Linked DNA regions of Flavivirga spongiicola. The main gene of each other region encodes a partner of the protein of the gene in region 3 in a complex. Links are inferred from orthologs where the notes say so. Each region holds a gene or a part of one and is shown on either strand. Other genes may lie near its edges.

Region 1 (7,826 bases), 1.1 Mb from region 3 along the record:
ATTAATTGGAGTCGGTGTGTTGGAGTTGGTTGGTCCTAGCCTAAAAGAATATTTTATAAAAGATCCTGGTGTTAGCAATAGTTTGGTCATTGGGGCTACGATCACTTTAATACTTGCAGGAGCTATAGCAGGATATTTACCAGCAAAAAAAGCGTCAAAAATAAAACCTATTGTAGCACTAAGAAACGATTAATATGTTTAAGTTTTTATTCGATAGAGATACCTGGCAAGAAGTTTATGACAGCTTTAGTAAAAACAAACTAAGGTCTATTTTAACGATGGTAGGTGTTTGGTGGGGGATTTTATTATTAATTGGGTTATTAGGTTCAGCCAGAGGATTAGAAAATTCATTTAATCGTTTGTTTGGTGATTTTGCAACCAATAGTGTTTTTGTTTGGGGAGAAAGCACCAGTAAGCCGTTTAAAGGATTCCAAGAAGGCAGACAGGTTAGGCTATCATTAACAGACGCAAAAAAGATAGAAGAAAATATTGAAGGGATAGAGTTTGTTGTTCCAAGAAGCCAGAACCAGGCAACAGTAATTAGAAAATTTCTTTCGGGGAGTTTTCAAATGGCAGGTGATTACCCTTTGTTAGACCAAGTACAAAAAAAGAAATTAATTCATGGAAGGTTTATTAATCAAAATGATATTGACTTTAATAAAAAAGTAGTGCTGTTGTCGGAAGAAACCTATAAGCAATTATTTGAAAAAGATGAAGATGCTATTGGAGAGTATGTACAGATTAATGAGATGAATTTTAAAGTTATTGGCATATTTAAAAATGGCGATGTAAATATGGGACCATCGACAGATATGCATATTCCATTTACAACGTTTCAACAAATATACAATAGAGGTGATGAGATAGGTTGGATGATGATAACTGGAAAACCAGAATATGACATTAAGCAGATAGAAGCCGATACTAAATTGTTGCTTAAAAATTTAAATAGAATTCATCCAAAAGATAATCGCGCTTTAGGTAGTTTTAATTTGGGTAAAGAGTTTGCTAAGGTAACAGGGTTTTTAGTTGGGATGCAATTTTTAACCTGGTTTGTTGGTATTGCTACATTAATAGCAGGTGTTTTTGCTATAGGTAATATTTTACTTATTACCGTGAAAGAGCGTACCAAAGAAATAGGCGTGCGTCGTGCTTTAGGTGCTACCCCTTTTGAAATCAAAAGGCAAATAGTTGTTGAAGCTGTTTTCTTGACATTAGTTGCCGGGATCTTTGGAATCATAACAGGAGGATGGATTTTAATAGGCCTGGATACAGCTTTTGGCCAAGGAGATGATGCTGCCATAGTGAATGCATCAGTATCTATAGCCGTTGTATTTATAGCATTATTAATATTAGTGATTTTAGGGACTTTAATCGGGTTAATTCCGGCATTTAAAGCCACAAGTATAAAACCAATAGAAGCGTTAAGAGAAGAATAAACAATCAAAAAACAATGAACAAGACAGTAAAAATCATTTTAATAATAGTAGCCATCATACTATTAGTATGGGTATTAAAATACTTTAAAGATGCAAACTCAAAGGATGTTGTGGACTATAAAGTAGAAACGCCTTTTTATACTTCCATAAATACAAAGGCGGTAGCAACGGGTAAATTGAATCCTGAAGAAGAGATTGAATTAAAACCACAAATTTCGGGAATAGTAGATAAAATCCTTGTAGAAGAAGGAGACATTGTGAAAAAAGGAGATTTAATCGCTAAGATTAGAGTCGTGCCCAATGAACAAAGTTTAGTAAGTGCAAAAAGTAGGATAGCATCTGCAAGATTATCTTTCGATAATGCCAAAGTGTTATATAATAGAAATAAGACCTTATTTGACAAAGGTGTTATTTCTATCCAGGATTTTGAAAACAGTGAACTGTCATACAATCAGGCAAAAGAATCATTGGTGCAAGCTCAAAACGATTACCAAATTATTAAGAGGGGATCTATTTCAGGAGGTAACTCGGCAAATACCAATATTATAGCTCAAATAGCAGGAACTATTTTAGAGATTCCTGTTCGAGAAGGCGATCAGGTTATACAAAGTAATAATTTTAATGCAGGAACAACCATTGCAACGATTGCAGATATGAGTCTTATGATTTTTGAAGGCAAAGTTGATGAAGCAGAAGTAGGGAAATTAGAAGAAGGCAAAGAGATAAAAGTTATACTAGGGGCCATTAATGATAAAGAGTTTCCTGCAAAGTTAACTTTTGTAGCTCCAAAAGGGAAAGAAGAAAATGGAGCCGTTCAATTTACAATTAAAGCAAATGTTACGGTAGATTCCACTACAAATGTAAGGGCTGGTTATAGTGCCAATGCAGAAATAGATATTGAAAGTAAGGATAGTGTTTTAGCTATTAGAGAAGCGTTACTTCAATATAACAGGATTACAGAAAAGCCTTTTGTCGAAATATTAAATGGTGATAATAAGTTTAAAAAAGAAAATGTTAAACTAGGACTTTCTGATGGTATTAATGTTGAAATTACCGAAGGTGTAAAAGAAGGTGATCAAGTTAAAGTATGGAATAAAGCATCAAAAGATAATGAAGATGATGATAACGAAGACGAAGATTAATGATTAAGTATAAATCACCTATAATGAAACAATATTTTTTTGCATCAGCATTTTTATTAATAAGCCTAACACTATCTGCACAAGAGAAAAAATGGACACTCCAGGAATGTGTTAATCATGCATTAGAGAATAATATTACGGTAAAGCAAACAGAATTAGATGCATCAATAGCCGAAGAGAATATCATTACTGCTAAGGCTAACTTTTTGCCAACCGTTAGCGCATCTGCCTCACAAAATTTTAATTTTGGATCATTTATTGGTAACGATGGTAGTAGAATATCAAGAGATACAAGAGGAAATAGTTTTGGACTAAATTCAGGAATAACCATTTTTAATGGCTTTCAAAATATAAATTTTTATAAGCAGGCTAAATTAGGTTTAAAAAGTAGTCAGCTTCAGTTGGATATTTTAAAGGATAATATTTCACTAAATGTTGTTAATGCCTATCTTAATATTTTACTCAATAAAGAGACTTTAAAATTGGCTGAAGAACAGGTTGAAATTAGCCAAAAAAGTTTAAATCAAGTGCAAGGTTTTGTTGATGCAGGAGTAAGAGCTAAAGCAGATTTATTAGAATCTCAATCTCAATTAGCAGCTGATGGTGAGCGTTTGGTAAATGCTCAAAACAGTGTGATTTTATCTTTGCTGAATCTGTCTCAAATAATTCAAGTCTCTAAAGAGGGCTTTGATGTGGAAAGTATTCTTATAGATTTAACTGATACGGTTTTAATTTATAATAGTACGAATGAAATTTTATCTTACGCATTAACCAACAGACCGGAAATAAAAAATGCTGAGCTAAATGTTAAAAATGCTGAATTTAATGTGGCTATTGCTAAAAGTTCGTATTATCCTACGTTAACTTTTGGAGCTGGATTAGGAACTTCTTACCAGCACATTCAAGGGCAGGATGATGTGATCCCTATTTTTGACCAGAATACTGGAACGTTAATAGAGCTTAGGTCTAATGGTTTCGGTAAACAATTAGAAAATAATTTGGGATATAACTTTGGACTCAATTTGAGTATTCCTATTTTTTCTGGTTTTAGAAATGACGCAAACGTTAAAAGGTCTAAAATTAACAAAGAAAAATCAAATTTAGCTTTAGATCTAGAAAAGCAAACTTTAACGACGAATATAGAACAAGCCTACGCTGATGCTAAAGCATCTTTAAAACAATATGAAGCTTCAAAAACATCTGTGATAGCTCAAGAAGAAGCATTTAAAAACGCACAAGAAAAGTACGATTTAGGAGTAAGTACTTCTTTTGAGTTAGAACAAGTAAGAAATAGATTGGTTAATGCACAATCCTCTTTTTTAAATGCGAAGTATAATTTTGTTTTTAAGACAAAAGTTTTAGACTTTTACATGGGAAAATCTTTAACTGATTAATTGAAAAAAAGAGGTCTAAAAAGGTTAATTTTTCTGTCATTCTGAGGAGCACACAAGTGCGACGTGAGAATCTGTTTATTTATTATAACTAAGTTATAGGCTTATAAGCAAACAGATTGCCACACTTTGGCGCTCAGTGCAGGCTAATCGTTTCTCCTTTACAATGACATCCAAGTGAACTTTTTCAGAAGTTTCAAGTAATTTTTGACCTAAAAAGCAAAATGAGTATATACATTTTAAACATAGAAACAGCAACAACTAATTGCTCCGTATCACTTTCAAAAGATGGAGAAACAGTCGTTCTAAAAGAAGATTACGATAAAAACTATTCGCATGCCGAAAGACTTCATGTTTATATTGATGACCTTTTAAAAGAAGCTAAAGTAGCATCAGGCAATATAGAAGCCATTGCTGTGAGCAAAGGTCCTGGATCTTATACGGGTTTACGAATTGGAGTTTCGGCAGCTAAAGGGCTTTGTTTTGCTTTAGATAAGCCTTTAATTTCTGTTTCTACTTTAGAAGCTTTAGCACATCAGGTTACTTGTAATAATGGGGTTATTATCCCCATGTTAGATGCAAGAAGAATGGAAGTGTATTCTGCTGTTTTCAACACTGATTATAATCAAATAAGAGCTACTGAAGCGCAAATTTTGGATGAAAATTCCTTTGAAGATTATTTAGAAAAAGGAAACGTTTACTTTATAGGAAATGGTGTTGAAAAAGCAAAAACATTAATCAAGCACCCAAATGCTGTTTTTATTGATGATAAATTACCTTCAGCAAATGAAATGAGCCATTTGGCTTATAATAAATATAAAATAAGCGACCTAGAAGATGTCGCTTATTTTGAACCTTATTATTTAAAAGATTTTGTGGCTTTAAAACCTAAACCTAAGTCTGTTTAAGCGTTTTTATGAATTTCAACCTGATGTGGGTATGGAATTTCTATACCAGCCGCGTCAAGTGCTTCTTTACATTTTTCAAGCGTTCCAAAATACACATCCCAATAATTTTCAACAGTAGACCATGGACGTACTGCAAAATTAACAGAACTATCTGCCAACTCAGAGACATTAACTGTAGGTTCAGGATTTTGAAGTACTTGTGGGTTGGATGCTAAAGCAGTCATTAACACATCCTTAGTTTGTTTTATATCGGCATCATAGCTTACGCCAATCGTTAGATCTACACGTAACTTCCCTTCAGTAGAATAATTGGTAATGTTTCCGTTAGATAATGCACCATTAGGAATAATAACTTCTTTATTAGTAGGCGTTAAAATTTTGGTAGTAAAAATTTCAATTTCTTTTACAACCCCTAACTCTCCTTGTGCTTCAATTAAATCGCCAATTTTGATGGGCTTAAAAATCATAATTAAAACACCACCAGCAAAATTTCCTAAGGAACCTTGTAGTGCTAAGCCAACAGCTAAACCTGCAGCTGCTAAAATAGCTGCAAAAGAGGTTGTTTCTACACCCAATTGCGATAAAATAGCTAAAAACAATAGTATTTTAAAAACCCAACTGATTAAATTAAGTAAGAACTTTTGTAAGCTAGCATCATAATTAGCTTTAGTCATCACTTTGGCAATCATTCTATTGGCTTTTTTTATGAGCCAGGAACCAATGATCCATATAATAATGGCACCAAGAACTTTTATGCCATAGTCTTTAATAAATGTCAATCCTAAATCAGTCCATTTTTCTAAATCCATTGAATTCGTTTTTTAGATTAAAAGGTTTTATCTTTTTAAAAGAAACAACTTAACAAAGCCAAAATAGCGGGAACGGCTTGTACATAAAATAGTTTTATTTTCTTTGTAGAGTAAGACCCATAGATGCCTGCAATAGTCACACAAATAAGAAAAAAAACAGCAAATATTATATTTTTTTGTATGATAGAAAAAATTAGCCCTGCAGCCAAAAAACCATTATATAGTCCCTGGTTTGCTGCTAGAACTTTGGTTTCTTCGGCAAATTCCTTAGATTTTAACCCAAAGGTTTTTATACCTTTTGGCTTCGTCCACAAAAACATTTCTAAAATAAGAAAATATATATGTTCAAAAGCAACTACCGAAATTAATAAGATGGTTAAAAAAGTCATTCTTTTAATAGTGTTATGGCCTTATCAACTTCAGATACTGGAAGTTTACAGGCTTTGTTTACACAAACATAAATAAGCGTATTATCTGGGTTGTATCTATTTTCTAATAAAGGTAAACTATTATCTGAAGTACTGCCAGCAATAAGTTTATTAGGAATATACGTTTTGTTTAACTCAGCAATTTTATTTTTTGCATCTTTTCCTACGATGGCAACTTCATAGTAAGGGTTCGCATAGTTTAGCATTAAATCAAACCAGTTAGAATAGCCCGATGGGTATTCTTGCATTTCCGGTTTTACATTATTTAACATGCTTATAGCAGTTTTACTATAATGCGTATTATCAAAATAATGAGATAGTCTGAACAGGTTTTTTGCCATAATAGAATTACTTGCAGGAATGACATTATCTCTATATTCAATACTTCTTGAGACTAAAGATTCATCTTCATCCGATGTGAAATAAAACATTTTACTTCCCTCATCAAAGAAATGGTCGAAAGTATAATTAGCTAAATCTCTGGCAGTAGTTAACCATGTTTCATTTAATGTGTTTTCATAAAGTGTTAAAAAGGCATCAATGGTTGCTGCATAATCTTCTAAATAGCCATTAATATTGCTTTTTCCGTTTTTGTAGTTATGATCTAAACCACCATCTTCTCGCAATTGATTGTTAATTATAAAATTAGCATTTTTTTCGGCAGATGCTAAATAAGAAGGATCACCAAAAACGCGATAAGCATCAATATACCCTTTAAGCATTAAAGCATTCCAAGAGGTGAGTGTTTTATCATCTAAACGTGGTTTAGAACGCTTATTACGAATAGCTGTTAAAGTTTGTTTCCAATGCTCTTTCTTTTCAGCTAAGAGGTCTTTTGTTAAATCGTATTTTTTGATTATTTTTTCATCATCGTCCCTTCTAATTAAGACATAGTTATCATGCTCCCAAAGGCCATAGCTATTAACATTGTAATAATCTGAAAACAATTCATAATCGTTTTGTAAAATAGTCTTTAAGCTATCTTTTTGCCAAACATAAAAAGCGCCTTCTTCCAATTCGCCTTCTGGAGTATTACTATCTGCATCAAGTGATGAGTAAAATGCACCATTTTCGGTGGTCATCTCTCTTTTTATATAATCTAAAGTCTCTGTGACAATATCTTTATACAACTCATTTTTAGTAATGAGATAAGCGTCCGAATACAAGCTTACTAATTGCCCATTGTCGTAAAGCATTTTTTCAAAATGAGGCACATGCCATTTTGCGTCCACTGAGTATCTTGAAAAACCACCACCTATTTGATCAAAAATACCACCATAAGCCATCCTTTTGAGTGTTAAATTAACATAGTCTTGTAATTTTTTATCATCTATTTGATAAGCATATCTTAATAAAAAATGATAGTTATTAGGCATCATAAATTTAGGAGCCCTATTCATACCGCCTTGGTTATTATCAAACTGCGCAGACCATGTTTTAATAGCACTAGATATATAATCAGTCTTAAAAACGGGTTCGTCTGTATTTAAAGTGACAATGTCTAAAGTCTTTAACCCTTGCTCTAGTTTATCGGCATATTCATAAAGCTTTTCAGGTTTCTCAACATATAATTTTGAGATTTGTTCCAAGGCACTCATCCATTGTTTTTTAGGGACGTAGGTTTCTCCCCAAATAGGTCTTCCATCTGGTAATGCGATAGCATTTAAAGGCCAACCGCCTCTTCCTGTCATAAGCTGAACGGCATTCAT
Region 2 (7,835 bases), 270 kb from region 3 along the record:
ATCTTAGGTAAGTTTTTAAAATGCACATAGGATTTGTTATAATCACTCAATGCTAGTGCAGGTGAACCCTGAAGGATTTCATTATCTTTAACATTTCTAGCTATACCCGATTGTGCTTGGATTTTCACGTTGTTACCAATAGTAATATGACCAGCAATACCTACTTGCCCTCCAATTTGGCAGTACTCACCAATTTTAGTCGAACCGGCAACACCAGATTGTGCTGCTATTACAGTATGCTTGCCTATTTCTACGTTATGAGCAATTTGAATTTGATTATCCAATTTAACCCCATTCCTTATTATGGTAGAACCCATAGTCGCTCTATCTATAGTAGTTCCAGCTCCCACATCAACATGATTTTCTAAAATAACATTTCCTATTTGAGGTATTTTCTTGTAACTACCATCTGAATTTGGTGCAAAACCAAAGCCATCAGCTCCAATGATTGCTCCAGAATTTATAACACAAGAGGTCCCTATAATAGTATCTGAATAAATTTTGGCTCCAGAAAAAACAATGGAGTTTTCGCCAATAGTAACATTATCACCTATATAAACATTTGGAAATATTTTAACATTATCCCCTATTTTAACATTATCCCCTAAATATGAAAACGCTCCTAAATAAATATTATCGCCAAATTTTGCAGATTCTGATATAGACGAAGGTTGTTCAATGCCTACTTTGTTAAGTTTTGCAATATTATAATACTCAAGTAATTTAGTAAAGGCGGCATACGCATCTTCAACTTTGATTAATGTCGTGTCTATTTCGGTTTCAGGGACAAAGCTTTTATTAACTATGGCCACTGACGCTTTTGTAGAATATATATATTGGGTGTATTTTGGATTGGATAGAAACGTTAAGGAACCCTGGGTTCCTTCTTCAATTTTAGATAATTTTGAAACTTCTACATTTGGATCACCAACAATATCACCTTCTAATATTCCTGCTATTTGTTGTGCTGTAAATTTCACACTGAAAAGTTTGTAGTTTTTTGTTTGATTGACGCAAAAATAGGAAAAATGTACTAAAGTTTTTCATGTGCCGATGCTTATTGTTTTCTAAAGACACATGTCACATTTTATATAGTTATATTTTTTTTAATTTGTAAAAATTAACTATAGTACTTCTTTAGGGTAGCAGATATAATATTTAGTTACGGGTTTTGATAAGGCCTTTAGATTAAGTTGATCTGAAGCTTTAACGATGTCCTCAATTTTCCCCGATTTATGTAAAATATTTATACCTTGGTGTTTCAGTTGGTAGGCCTGATTTGAGATTTCTCCAGTAAACACAAAATATGTTGCTTCTTTTTCACTTATTCTATATGTAGTAATTAAATCTTGAATATGTTTTTCTAGATTTTGCTTTTTAATGACTTTACTTTTCAATTTAATTTTTAATAAGTCTCTGTTTATTATCATTTTACTCAACTTACTAAGTACAAAGTCATCATGATGTTGCCAGTGTTTCATAGCCGAAATAATGTCATAATCATCTAACTGGGAAAATATATCTAGCGTATCGTTGTCGAAATTATCAATTGCTATTTTATTCTCTAAAAAGAATAATAAAGCTTTGCTGGCTTCTAATTGAACCCCAATATGATGTAGCTCCTTAGCGCGCTTTAAAACTCGAATCAATAATTGTTCTGCAACCAATCCCGTTTTATGCAAGTAAACTTGCCAGTACATGAGACGTCTAGCCACCAAAAATTTCTCAACACTATAAATTCCCTTTTCTTCAATTACTAATTCATCATTAACAACATGAAGCATCGTGATTAATCGTTCACTATTTATATTGCCTTCTGCAACTCCGGTATAAAAACTATCCCTCTTTAAATAATCGGCCCGATCCATATCCAATTGTCCGGAAATAAGCTGACACATAAATTTTCGATGATATTCTCCTTTGAAAATTTGAATAGCAAGCGTTAAACTTCCGTTAAATTCTTTATTTAATAGCTCCATAAAAAGCAAAGAAATGTCTTCGTGCGATACATTATTAACGATACTATGTTCCATAGCATGAGAGAAAGGGCCGTGACCTATATCGTGCAACAAAATAGCAGCGTACAGTCCTTTTTCTTCCTCTTCAGAAATCGCAACTCCTTTAAAACGAAGTACATTGACCGCTTGTTGCATTAAATGCACACAGCCTATAGCATGATGAAATCTAGTATGGTGTGCCCCGGGATAAACCAAATATGACATACCCATTTGAGTAATTCTACGTAACCGTTGAAAATATTTATGCTGAATTAAATCGAAAATAAGCGAATTTGGAATAGTAATAAATCCGTAAATTGGGTCGTTTAATATTTTAAGTTTGTTCAAACTTGAAAAAGTTAATGTTTAATAGACACAAATATAATTATATACAGACTATTATTTAATACATAACAAAAATTAAAACAGTGCCTCCTCGAGCACAGTCGAGAGGTCCCTTTATTATAGAGTCTTAAAAAAGAAAGTCTCGACTGTGCTCGACCCGACATTTAAGAGCTTATATTAATTTTTGTTACGTATTTAAAGAAATCTAGATAAAAGACAATTACCAATAAATGATTATTAAAAACATTTAAATGAATACAATACAAATACTTTGGGTAGATGATGAAATTGATCTACTAAAACCTCATATTCTATTTCTGGAACAACGTAATTATAGCGTTACAACATGCATGAGTGGCAGTGAAGCTATTGATGTCATAGATGATAAAAATTTTGATATCGTATTTTTAGATGAAAATATGCCTGGGCTTACTGGTCTTGAAACTTTAAATGAAATAAAGGAAAAGAAAGACAACCTCCCTGTTGTTATGATCACCAAAAGTGAGGAAGAATATATTATGGAAGAAGCTATTGGTAACAAAATAGCGGATTATCTCATTAAGCCTGTAAATCCAAATCAAATATTATTAAGCTTAAAGAAGAATTTGGATCATTCTCGATTAGTATCTGAAAAAACAACTTCAAACTATCAGCAGGAATTTCGGAAAATCGCTATGGATTTATCTATGGTTAATTCTTATGAAGAATGGGTCCATTTGTATCAAAAACTTATTTATTGGGAAATTCAACTTGAAGATATTGAAGATGCAGGGATGTTCGAGATTTTAGAGTCTCAAAAAAATGAAGCAAATATTCAGTTCGGTAAATTTATAGAGAAGAACTATGCCAATTGGTTTAAACCGAACTCAGAATCCCCCATAATGTCCCACATGCTTTTTAAAGAAAAAATTGCTCCTGAGATTAGTGAAGATCAACCAACGGTTTTAATTGTTATTGATAATTTACGTTATGACCAATGGAAAGTTTTTGAACCTATAATTAACAACTATTATAAAAAAATCAAAGAAGAGGCTTTTTTCAGTATTTTACCAACGGCCACTCAATATGCTCGTAATGCTATTTTTTCTGGGTTAATGCCTAGTGAGATGGAAAAGTTATTTCCAGAATATTGGAAAAACGATACCGATGACGGTGGTAAAAATTTGCATGAAGCGGCCTTTTTAGATACCCAGATGAAACGATTAGGATTAACTCATTTAAATTATGATTATCATAAAATCACAAATCTGAAAAACGGTAAGAAATTAGCTGATAATTTCAAATCACTTAAGTCTAACGACTTAACAGTTGTTGTCTATAATTTTGTTGATATGCTATCACATTCCAAAACAGAAATGGAAGTTGTTAAAGAATTGGCTTCAAACGATAAGGCATACAGGTCTTTAGCTTTAAGCTGGTTTAAAAACTCACCCCTTTTAGAAATGATACAGCAGGCCCAACAACTAGGGTTTAAACTCATTTTAACAACAGATCACGGTACTATTAATGTTAAAAATCCATCAAAAGTAATTGGTGATAGAGACACAAGTTTAAATCTTCGTTATAAAACCGGAAGGAGCTTAACTTACGATGATAAGGATGTATTGGTTTTTAAAAACCCAAAAGAAGCTCACTTACCGTCAATAAAGATGAGTAGCTCTTATATTTTTGCAAAAAGCGACTTGTTTTTTGCATATCCAAATAACTATAATCATTATGTAAGTTACTTTAGAAACACCTATCAGCATGGTGGTGTTTCTCTTGAAGAAATGATTATCCCTTTCGTAGTTTTTGACCCAAAATAAATATAACCGTTATTATTAAAACAGTGTCTGAATTTATAAAACTAAATCTACTATCGGAAGGAAATTAAATAACCTTTATATAGATCAATTAAAAATAAAAACTCTATGTAAAGCAAAAAACATCGATAAAATACATTTTTTTGTTGTTTTTTTGATTTTTTATGGTTATACTTGCGTATAAAATTTAATAAAATTGGAGATTAGCTTTGGATTAAATGATGTTGAAAATATTGCAAAACAGCTCATTAAAAATGTAAAAACTAAAACCTTATTGTTTTATGGCGATATGGGTGTTGGTAAAACAACATTAATAAAAAACATAGTAAAAGTTTTAGGTAGTGATGACGAAGTAAGTAGTCCAACATTTTCTATTGTAAATGAGTATCAATTAAATAATGATAAAGTATATCATTTTGATTTATATAGGATAAATGATTTAGAAGAGGCTTATAATTTTGGAATTGAAGATTATATAGACTCGGAGCATTGGAAACTGATCGAATGGCCAGAAAAGATTGAACCCATTTTAACGGATCATTTCGATAGAGTTGATTTAGAATTAAGTACTAATAATAGGATTTTAAGACTAAATTTAAAAGACATATAACTAACATAATTACTAGCTTATACAAATAAATAACATAAAAAACACTCCGAATTTTGAAGTTTTACGGGAAAACCACATTGGAAATTTAAAAAAACTCTTTTTTTAACATTTTTTTAACATTTCAAGAAAAACTTCAAAATTGCCTTTAGTTACATTTGGATATATTAATTAATAAATCCCTTTAAAAATGAAAACTAAAAAGTATGTAATTGCAATCGCAATTTTCGGAGGAATGTTGTTTATGGCTCAAGCTGCTGATGCTTACAACCAAAATGGACAACAAACAGCAAAAATTGAAAAGAGTAAAATCAGACTCCCAAAATAATAATATTAATAAAAAGGATCTAATCCTTGGGAGTGTAATAGCTACTTTGGTAGCTATTACACCTTATTTGTTCGATTTATACCAAAGTGTTCCAGATATAAAAATTTGGAACACTTTTTTATTTAACTATGAGAGTACACATTATGAAAGCGTTCGAACTGTAGCATGGACGCTTACCAATAAATTAGTTCCTTTATTATTAATATTTCTATGGTTTTTTACATGTCGTCATTGGTGGTATCATGCATTACTAGTGCCAATTGCTATGTATTTTTATCAAATAATTATGACTTTTAATGATGATATTGAATACTTAGATTCTAATCACATAATGTATTTAATACCAGTCATGGCAATTGTAATACCTACCATTTATTTGATTAGGGCAAGAATATTTAATAGCTTATCTGAAGTCAATAAATCAATGCAAGAACTTGAAGATGAATTTAAAATGTCTCCTAAAAACTTTTGGGGTAAGGTTAAGAATTATTTTTAGCTTAACACACTTTCGTTTGATTACTGCCAATTTTAATCAAAAATCAATTAATTTGTATTTTCTTTAAATCGCTCTCGCTCATTTAGATCTATTTCTTTTTTATTTGTACGCAATCTAAAGTTTCCAAACTTATAATTAAACCCAAAAGTAAGTAATCTGTTTTCTCTTCTCGATTTTAAAAACACATCTTGATTTAGGTATTGAGTAATTGTTTTAAAGTTTTGAGTATTAAATATATCTGTAGCTCCAATACTAAGTGTTGCTTTTTTATTCCAAAATGTTTTTTTTATACTTATATCAATTCCCGATCGTGCACTTGCATCTGTTGGCCCATTAACTATAGGTGATATATATAAATAGGAAATATCTGCTGTTAAACTATGATCTTTTAAAAAACTATAGTAATTGATTATTTGCCCAAAGATTGACCATCTGTTATTTACTAATAGGGCGTTACTGCTTTTTAACGCAAAAAATTCTTCTTCATAATAAAAAAGAGATGATAACACATATAAATTCCAGTTATTAGCTAACTTTTTATATGTTGTAAAATCTAAGCCATATGAAATACTACGATTTATATTAGTATCTACATATGTTAACTTATTATTGTCATTGTCTTGAAATATGATTCGAATTGTTGGATCAGTTTCATAGCGATAATAGAGCTCAAAAGCATAATCCTTTTTTAAAGTGTATCCTAAAGTAAATGTATCATCAATTTGAGGCTTTAAATTTGGGTCTCCAGTTATATATACATTATCATTTAAAAAATACTTAAACGGGTTTAATTCATTATATCTCGGCCTATGTATGCGTTTATTATAGTTAAAATACAGTTCATTATTATCGTTTAACTTATGCAGTAAATGAAGAGATGGAAACAACTTTAAATAATCATTATTACTATTTTGACTAGTAGATAATGAATTCCCTTTTATATCCGTATGTTCAACTCTTAGTCCAGATTTAAAACTCCAACGCTCCCAATCTTTGGAATAACTTATATAGGCTGCATAATTAATTTCATCATATAAAAAAGTATCAGAATTTTGTAAATCCTCTATTTTTATATCATTTTCAAAAATAAACTGATTTAAGATACTTTCAGAATTAATATTAGAAACCTTGCCTCCTGCTTCAAATTGTGCTGAACCATTTATTGGCAATTCATAATCTAGCTGACCTGTATATAATTTTATAACCTGACTTGAAAATGTTTGAAATCGATTACTTCGTATGAGTATATTATCAGGAAAACGATAGTCTGTATCTACATTTTGGAAACTCGAAAAATCATAATTTGTATGATGCGTACTTATAGAGAGCTTCTCCCCTTCCTTTTTAAATTTATGCACATAATCAAGTGTGAAAGCCAGATTGAAGGTTTCATCCACCTTACGGTTTAAAGTATTAAATGTAGAATCTAAAGTTTTATTTGCGTTAAAAACTTCGGTTAGAGAATTAACAAAAGTGTTTGTATGGTCTCTTGGAGTGATTAACATGCTTGTTGAAAAACCAAGACTATTACGATCATTTATATCATAATCTATATTGGCATTTATATTTTGGTTTGAAGTTTCGCGTGTTCTTTTATAATCTGTTTCCCAACTTGATGTATTTTGATTGTTGTCATTTAAAAAGTTTATAAATTCGTTATTATGCTGAAAATCCTTTCTAGGGCTTATACTATAGTTTATATAGGTGTTGAGTTTTTTTGCTTTAAAAAAGTGACTCGTTCCAAATGAATATTTTGGAAATTCTGAGCCTTGTCTATAATTCCCAAAAACACTTCCGTTATAGCCTGCTATAATATTTCTATTGGTTACAATGTTAAGCACGGCACCACCTTCTGCTTCATACTTTGCAGGAGGATTTGTTATGACTTCAATCGATTTTACATTAGTGGCAGAGGTGCCTTCTAAAAGTTGCTGAACCTCGCTTGAAGACAAATGCACCCTTCTGTCATTTATATATACCGTGGGTGTTGATTGTTTTACAGTTATAGTACCATCATGAACCAAAACACCAGGTGTATGCTTTAAAACATCTAAAACATTATCATTCGATAACGTAGAGTTTTCTACATTAAAAACCAAGCGATCTACCATGCGATTAACTGTAGGTCTCTTTGCGACCACCGTTATTCCATCAAGCGTTTCTAAATTTTCTTCAAGTATTATAGTATCAAAATGAATGTTTCTATCGAGTTCGACTCTTGTAGAATATGTTTTAAACCCAAGGAATCTAATTTTTAATA
Region 3 (7,615 bases):
AATAGGTTTACTTGTATCTGTAATTTCCAATGAAACGATTTGATAACCATTGCTCTTTAATGCTTCAACTATTTTTGAAGCAGACTTAAAAATCTCAAAATTAACTGCTTTTTCGGTAGCTCTTGAGGTTTTTGTCATTTTCCGTCCAAGTGGAATATGATCACCACAAAGAATCAGTTTTTCAATTCCAAAAGCATCAGAAATTCTAAATAAACTCCCAATGTTAGGTGCATTTGTTACATGATCACAAACTAAAGTGATAGGGAAGGAGCGTTTGGTAAAGTTTGTATTGTAGTGTGTTAGTTGCATATTTTTTGTTGGCAGTATTCGGTCTTTGGTCTCAGTTTTTCTTTGCGTCTTTGCGCCTTTGCGAGAAACATTTTTGAGTGTTCAGTAAATTTATCCTCTATAGTTTAATAAAAACCATATTATAATTGAAAGAACTAGTATGAATATTAAAACTTTTAAAGCTATAATCAATATTTTTTTTAATGTAATTTCTCCGTCAGAATCTACATGAAAAATAAAATCAATAAGAATAAGTAAGAGGTCTTTCATAAATAAAAGTGTTTCAATTTCAAAAGAAATTTGTTTGAGAGTACTTACTTAACCATAGTCCTATTGAAACCACTTGTTCTTGCTTTATCACTAAAACCGATTGCGATTGGAATTGTTGCAGTTAATGTACTAACTAATCCTAAATCCCATAACATAATAGTAACCAAAATTGCTATCAAAATACCTCCGATTAGAATAAGTTTGTTAGGTTCAGCATGTAATCTATTAATATGTCTTTTAGTATGATTTCCGCAATGCTTACATCGCTCATTAATCTCATTTTTACCATATTCTAATAAAAAATCATGTCGATTTGTAGTTTTGGTTTTTAAATAATTCTCTTTTTTACAAGAACTACAATAGTAACTTAATTTCATGTTAGTTTATAGATTATAGTGTTCAGTCTTCAGTCTCATTTTTTCTTTACGTCTTAGCAAAAATCTTACTTAATTTTCAAAAACATATTTAACAATATTAGCTCCCATTTTAAGTGCTTTTTCTCTAACATCTGCAGGGTCGTTATGCACTTCTGTATCTTCCCAACCATCACCTAGATCACTTTCGTAAGTAAATAACAATACCAATCGATCTTCTTGAAAGATTCCAAAAGCTTGTGGGCGTTTACCATCGTGCTCATGAATTTTAGGTAAGCCTTTTGGGAATTTATAAGGCATATTAAATATTTTGTGACTAGTAGAGAGTTCAACCAAGTCTTTATCAGGGAATACCTTTTTTAGCTCTTTGGTTATAAAAGGCTCCATACCGTAGTTGTCGTCTATATGTAAAAAACCACCAGAAATTAAATAGTTTCTTAAGTTTTCGGCGTCTGCTTCGCTAAAAAATACATTGCCATGTCCTGTCATATGCAATAAGGGAAATTGAAAAACATCAGGACTCCCAACTTCTACGGTTTGCGGTTTGGGTGCAATTTTGGTGTTTATATTTTGATTACAAAAAGCAATCAAATTTGGTAATGCTGTCGGATTGCCATACCAATCACCACCACCTTTATATTTTAAAATGGCCAAATCTTGAGCCATGCAGTTACCAGCCATTAAAGAAATACTAATGACAAGAACTTTTGTAAGATTTTCAATTTTAACCCAACTAAGTATCATAGATCCAAAAATAAAAAGAATTGCTATGCAAAAGATACTTTTAACTATAATTATGTTATCATTTTTCTTTCAGCCGAAAAAAGTAGAAACATTTAAGCCTCTTGTTGTTTTAGAGTTGTTTACATCTCAAGGTTGTTCTAGTTGCCCTCCAGCAGATGATTTACTAAATGAAGTTAAATCTAAATATTCTGACAATCAGATTGTTGCTTTGTCTTACCACGTAGATTATTGGAATTATATTGGTTGGAAAGACCCTTTTAGCAAGAAAGAGTTTAGTAATAAACAACGCGCTTATGGCAGAAAGTTTAATAGTAGCTCCATTTATACGCCACAGATAGTTGTAAATGGAAAAGAACATTTTGTTGGTTCTAAAAAAGGCGTTATGAAATCAAAACTTGATAGTTATTTAAAAAAGACCTCTCTAAACAGAGTCGTACTTAGTAATATAAAAAAAGAGAACGGAGCAATTTCTTTAGACTATAAAGTAGAAGGGGCTATTAATAAAAAGACATTAAGAATAGCTTTGGTTATTAATGAAAGGATCACTTCAATTAAGCGTGGTGAAAACAGAAATAGAACACTCAAAAATGCTAATATTGTAGTGGAGGAAGTTTATCTAAATTTAGATTCAGGAAATGGAAAAGGAAGCATTTCTATTCCAGATATAGTCACTCAAAATGATGATTTATCTATAGTAGCACTTATACAAGCTGAAAATTTAGATATTACAGGAGGTGGTCAAATAAAATTATAGTTCATTTATAAAAGCTACTGAATGACAAGCAACAATAGCAGCTGTTTCTGTGCGTAATCGCGTGTTTCCTAAAGTTACAGGGTTAAAGTTATTTAGAAGTGCTTGCTCGATTTCTTTAACACTAAAATCACCTTCGGGTCCAATTAAAATAGTAATGTCCTGTTTTGGTTTTAGTGATTCTTTTAAAGATGTTCTATCGGTCTCTTCACAATGTGCGATGAACAAACCACCATTAAAACCTTGTTTTAAAAAAGCTTTAAAAGTAATAGCATCATTTAATTTTGGTAAATAACAATTTAAAGATTGTTTCATAGCCGATTGTAAAATACGCTCGAAACGTTCTGGTTTAATGACTTTACGCTCGCTATGGTCACAAATAATAGGTGTGATGCTATCTATGCCTATTTCAGTAGCTTTTTCTAAAAACCATTCGTAGCGATCGTTCATTTTTGTCGGTGCAACAGCTAGATGTAAATGATAATCTCTTTTTGGTTGTAGTGATTTAGACACCATAATGGCCGTACACTTGTTAATATTTGGTATGGCAATTTCGGCAGTAAATAACCAACCATGACCATTTGTAATATGCAATATATCCCCAACATTCTTTCGTAAGACCTTTACAATATGTTTGCTTTCTTCTTTTGGGAAAGAAAACTGCTCAGTATTTTTTGTTATATCTGGATTATAAAATAATTGCATAAGGCGAAGATAGAAAGGATTTACGATTTGCGATTGCGGATTTTTGATTTTTTGAGCTACTTGTATAGCAAACTATACTGATTGTTGATTACTGAACACTGAATACTAATTTCTCGCGAAGACGCAAAGGCGCAAAGAAAAAATCGTGAATTACAATATCAAGTACTGCCAACTGCTACTGAATACTGAACACTGCATACTATATTTTAAGTCTAGCTGAAGCCATAACATTCTGTTCAGCAAAATCACCTTCCAAATATTTTAAGTAGCCTACAATAGCTATCATAGCAGCATTATCTGTGGTAAATTCAAATTTAGGGACGTATGTTGTCCAACCAAATTTTTGTTCACCGTCTTTTAAAGCCTTACGTATACCGGAATTTGCAGAAACGCCACCACCAATAGCAATTTGTTTAATCCCTGTTTGCTTTGTAGCAAGTTTTAATTTGTCAATTAAAATACCAATGATGGTATATTGTATAGAGGCACAAATATCATTTAGATTTTCTTCAATAAAGCGAGGGCTTGCTTTTACTTCTCTCTGAACAAAATATAGAATAGCTGTTTTTAAACCGGAAAAACTAAAGTTTAAACCGCCTACTTTTGGTTTTGTAAATTGGTACGCCTTCGGATTTCCCATTTGTGCGCGTTTATCAATTTCTGGCCCCGCTGGATACCCTAAACCAAGGATTTTTCCACTTTTATCATAAGCCTCCCCTACAGCATCATCAATGGTTTCACCAATGACAGTCATATCAAAATAGCTTTTCACTTCAACAATTTGTGTATGTCCGCCAGAAATGGTCATTGCAATAAAAGGAAATGATGGTTTATTAAAACCTTCTTCATCAATAAAATGAGCTAAAATATGTGCTTGCATGTGGTTAACATCAATTAGCGGAATATCTAAGCCATAAGCTAAAGATTTAGCAAAGGAGGTTCCCACTAATAAAGATCCCATTAAGCCAGGGCCGCGAGTAAAAGCAATAGCATGTAGTTGATCTTTAGTTACACCTGCTTTTTTTAATGCTTGATGTACTACCGGGACGATATTTTGTTGGTGAGCTCTGGATGCCAATTCTGGTACCACACCACCAAATTCTTCATGTATTTTTTGACTTGCCACAACATTGCTTAAAATCTTTCCGTTGTGTATTATAGATGCAGCTGTATCATCGCAGGACGACTCAATTCCCAGAATGTAAATATTTTGTGAGGACATTAGTAAATATTAGGCACAATAATTGTTAATTTTGAAACAGAATAAAAATCTAATACATAGTTTTTATTCGTAAGTACAAAAATAGGGTATTCTTAATTCAAATTATAATTTAAAAAGACATCAAAAAATTCTTAAAAATAGTATCAAAAATTGTAGGCATTATTTTGCTGCTTTTCATCATTTTGGTGCTAGTGCTTTCTATACCCCCAATTCAAACGAGTTTAGGTAATTATGCTACAAAAAGAATCAATGAAGATTTTGGAACTAATATAAATATTGATAAAGTTGGCTTACAGTTTAATGGCGATGTTGAGCTTAAAAATATTTACATAGAAGATTACAAAAAAGATACGCTTATAAATATAACAGAATTAAACACTTCTATTTTAAATTACAGAAATTTATCTAATGGCAAATTAGAATTTGGAGATATAGATATTATAGATCTGGTTTTCAATATAAAAACCTATGAAGGAGCAAGAGATACCAATTTGGATGTTTTTGTTGCTAAGTTGGAGGGAGACAATCCGACCAAAGGAGATGGCAGTTTTTTACTGTCCTCTAGTGATGTATCTATTTATAACGGTATTTTTAGACTATCTGATGAAAATAGAGAAACCACAAACGTTCTTCATTTTAATAGTTTAAACATTAATGCTACCAATTTTTTAATTAAGGGGAGTGACGTAAGTGCCAGAATTAATACATTGTCTCTTAAAGATAGCCGTGGACTGGTTATGGAAAATTTAATGACGGATTTTGCATATACATTAAAAGATATGACGTTTGCAAATCTTCAAATAAAAACACCTCATTCTGTTTTAAACGGCCATTTAAAATTTTCTTATGATAGAAAAGATTTGCAATTCTTTACAGATAAAGTTTTGGTTTCAGCGAGTTTTAAAGATTCTAATGTACAATTAGATGAGCTTAATACATTTTATAATGAATTTGGAACAAATCAATCGGCTAAATTTAGTGTCGATTTATCCGGTACTTTAAACGATTTACAAACAACAAACTTAAAATTGAATACCAGTAGAAATACAAGGGTTTACGGAGATATCAATTTTAAAAATTTATTTAATAAAGAAGAAGATAATTTTTATATGAACGGAGATTTTAGAAACTTATCTTCGACATATAGAGATTTAAAAGGTTTATTACCAAATGTTTTAGGACAGGCTATACCCTCGTCGTTTGATCGATTAGGTATGTTTATTATTGTTGGAAATTCACAAGTAACATCCTCTAAAGTAATTGCAGATATTGAAATAGTTACAGAGTTAGGTTTTGTTGATTCAAATTTAGAAATATCAAGAATTAATGATATTGATAATGCTTCTTACAAAGGAAACATCATTTTTGAAGAATTTGATTTTGGAACATTCCTTAATGATCCGGCAGTTGGAAATGCGTCTTTAAATTTTGACGTAAATGGTAAAGGGTTTATTGCAGAGAACATTAATACGCAAGTAAAAGGAGATGTTTTTGAAGTTGATTATAACGATTACAATTATAAAGGGGTAAAAGTTGCGGGAAACGTTAGAAACAAAATTTTTGATGGAAATCTAGCTGTGAATGATAAAAACTTAAGATTAAGTTTTGCAGGACTTATTGATTTTTCTGAAGTTATCAAGAAGTACGATTTCGATGCTAATGTTGAATATGCAAATTTAAAGGCGCTAAATTTTGTAAAGAAAGATAGTATTTCCATCTTTAGAAGTCGTGTTAAAATGAATATGAATGCAAGTGATTATGATGATGCTCATGGTAAAATTTCTTTCAGGAAAACATCTTATAAAAATCAAAATGATGATTATTACTTCAATAAATTTGATGTGTTTTCTCGATTTGAAGGTCATACACGATTTATTGAATTTAATTCCCCGGATATTATCGAAGGTGATTTAAAAGGACGTTTTGTATTTAAAGATTTAAGGAAGCTATTCGAAAATTCATTAGGGCACATTTATACTAATTATGTTCCGCATGAAGTAGCGACAAATCAAAGTATAGATTTTAACTTTAAAATTTATAACAAGATTATTGAAGTGGTTTACCCTGAAATTGAACTAGGTAAAAATACATATATAAGAGGGCGTGTTGAAAGTGATGAAAAGAACTTTAACCTCACATTTAAATCACCAAAAATTAGATTGCTGGACAATTTTGCTAATAATATTGAGTTGCAAGTAGATAATAGTAATCCGCTTTTCAATACTTATATAGAAGTAGATAGTTTAAATACAAAGTATTACAATGTCTCTAAATTTAATTTAATTAATGTAACTGTAAATGATACCTTGTTTATGCGATCCGAGTTTAAAGGAGGTAAGAGTAATAATGATAGTTATAATTTGAGTTTTTATCATACCATTAATGAAGAAAATGAATCTGTTATTGGTTTTAAAAAATCTGATGTAACTATTAAAAACAATAAATGGTTTATTAACGAAAATAAAGATAGATTTAATAAAATTTCTTTCAATAAAGACTTTACAAAGTTTGATATCGATAAGTTTAAAATTAATCATAAAAATGAGGAAATCAGGCTTTCCGGTTTCATAAGAGATTCTACAGAAAAGGATTTAAAACTAAACTTTAAAAATGTTGATTTAGCAAAAATAACACCGGATATAGATAGTATTGCCTTAGCAGGCAATGTGAATGGTAAGTTAGATATTCTTCAGCAGAAGGGGAGTTATTTACCAAATTCAACAGTAATTATAAATGACTTTAAAGTCAATAACTTTCCTTTAGGGGATTTTGATGCCACCATTACAGGAAATAAAAATCTCACGAATTATGTTGTAGATGCTAAAATTAAGAATGATAAATCTAACTCTTTTAAAGCAGATGGAAATATTTCCGTTGGTAAAAATCTACCTAAAATAGATGTCAATCTAACTTTTAACGAATTCAATTTGCAACCTTTAAATCCGTTATTAGATGGGGTGTTAAGTCATATTAGAGGCCTGGTATTTGGTGAGGCTAAGATAGTTGGAAACCTTAATAAACCAGATATAAATGGAGACTTAACTTTAACAAACTCTGGTTTTGGTATACCTTATTTAAATGTAGATTATAGCTTCAATGAAAATGCTTCAGTAACTTTAAAAAACCAAAGTTTTATTTTTAATAAGATTCGGTTAACAGATACAAAGTTTAATTCCAAGGGTCAACTTAATGGTATGTTGAGTCATGTTAACCTTTCTAAGTGGCGTTTAGATTTAGACTTGCGAACCCCTCGATTATTAG

The links. Proteins that work in one complex are often made in the same cells at the same time.
Region 1: the proteins of tsaD (region 3) and tsaB are in contact, whole or in part, in a solved structure (PDB 4WQ4), measured with the Escherichia coli proteins. The link is inferred for Flavivirga spongiicola from one-to-one orthologs.
Region 2: the proteins of tsaD (region 3) and tsaE are in contact, whole or in part, in a crystal structure (PDB 6N9A), measured with the Thermotoga maritima proteins. The link is inferred for Flavivirga spongiicola from one-to-one orthologs. Residues at the interface, in WP_004082750.1 of Thermotoga maritima: Cys10, Asp11, Arg49, His50, Leu82, Gly84, Gly135, Gly136, Glu154, Thr155, Leu156, Asp157, Asp158, Ser159, Glu162, Asp165, Lys166, Arg169, Leu170, Tyr175, Lys213, Thr214, Leu217, Tyr218, Gln221, Arg222, Asn324; in WP_004082108.1 of Thermotoga maritima: Leu37, Gly38, Lys46, Lys57, Val59, Lys60, Ser61, Thr63, Phe64, Thr65, Leu66, Met67, Val69, Pro71, Tyr82, Arg83, Leu84, Asp86, Asp88, Phe89, Asp93, Ile128, Asp130, Glu131, Arg134.

What each region holds. Positions count from the first base shown.
Region 1 is NZ_JAUOEO010000001.1:2,765,510-2,773,335, forward strand. What follows is about bases 3,057-6,038. They hold tsaB (tRNA (adenosine(37)-N6)-threonylcarbamoyltransferase complex dimerization subunit type 1 TsaB), read left to right. Parts: upstream 3,057-4,196; coding sequence 4,197-4,880; downstream 4,881-6,038. Other genes in these bases: Q4Q47_RS11105 (TolC family protein), read left to right, coding at 3,057-3,975; Q4Q47_RS11115 (mechanosensitive ion channel family protein), read right to left, coding at 4,877-5,689; Q4Q47_RS11120 (DUF1304 domain-containing protein), read right to left, coding at 5,725-6,038. In the rest of the region: Q4Q47_RS11090 (ABC transporter permease), read left to right, coding at 1-193; Q4Q47_RS11095 (ABC transporter permease), read left to right, coding at 195-1,439; Q4Q47_RS11100 (efflux RND transporter periplasmic adaptor subunit), read left to right, coding at 1,454-2,581; more of Q4Q47_RS11105, read left to right, coding at 2,605-3,056; more of Q4Q47_RS11120, read right to left, coding at 6,039-6,078; Q4Q47_RS11125 (thioredoxin domain-containing protein), read right to left, coding at 6,075-7,826. UniProt on the Escherichia coli protein: Required for the formation of a threonylcarbamoyl group on adenosine at position 37 (t(6)A37) in tRNAs that read codons beginning with adenine.
Region 2 is NZ_JAUOEO010000001.1:4,149,404-4,157,238, reverse strand. What follows is about bases 3,057-6,047. They hold tsaE (tRNA (adenosine(37)-N6)-threonylcarbamoyltransferase complex ATPase subunit type 1 TsaE), read left to right. Parts: upstream 3,057-4,340; coding sequence 4,341-4,754; downstream 4,755-6,047. Other genes in these bases: Q4Q47_RS16505 (TonB-dependent receptor domain-containing protein), read right to left, coding at 5,623-6,047; Q4Q47_RS16510 (hypothetical protein), read left to right, coding at 5,048-5,575; Q4Q47_RS16515 (hypothetical protein), read left to right, coding at 4,942-5,079; porX (T9SS response regulator signal transducer PorX), read left to right, coding at 3,057-4,147. Outside these bases: lpxD (UDP-3-O-(3-hydroxymyristoyl)glucosamine N-acyltransferase), read right to left, coding at 1-980; Q4Q47_RS16530 (HD domain-containing protein), read right to left, coding at 1,125-2,345; more of porX, read left to right, coding at 2,594-3,056; more of Q4Q47_RS16505, read right to left, coding at 6,048-7,835. UniProt on the Escherichia coli protein: Required for the formation of a threonylcarbamoyl group on adenosine at position 37 (t(6)A37) in tRNAs that read codons beginning with adenine.
Region 3 is NZ_JAUOEO010000001.1:3,873,926-3,881,540, forward strand. Bases 2,344-5,114 are described here. They hold tsaD (tRNA (adenosine(37)-N6)-threonylcarbamoyltransferase complex transferase subunit TsaD), read right to left. Parts: upstream 4,355-5,114; coding sequence 3,332-4,354; downstream 2,344-3,331. Other genes in these bases: Q4Q47_RS15420 (DUF1223 domain-containing protein), read left to right, coding at 2,344-2,430; Q4Q47_RS15425 (16S rRNA (uracil(1498)-N(3))-methyltransferase), read right to left, coding at 2,425-3,132; Q4Q47_RS15435 (translocation/assembly module TamB domain-containing protein), read left to right, coding at 4,546-5,114. In the rest of the region: Q4Q47_RS15405 (TrmH family RNA methyltransferase), read right to left, coding at 1-309; Q4Q47_RS15410 (hypothetical protein), read right to left, coding at 603-935; Q4Q47_RS15415 (DUF4159 domain-containing protein), read right to left, coding at 1,005-1,613; more of Q4Q47_RS15420, read left to right, coding at 1,702-2,343; more of Q4Q47_RS15435, read left to right, coding at 5,115-7,615.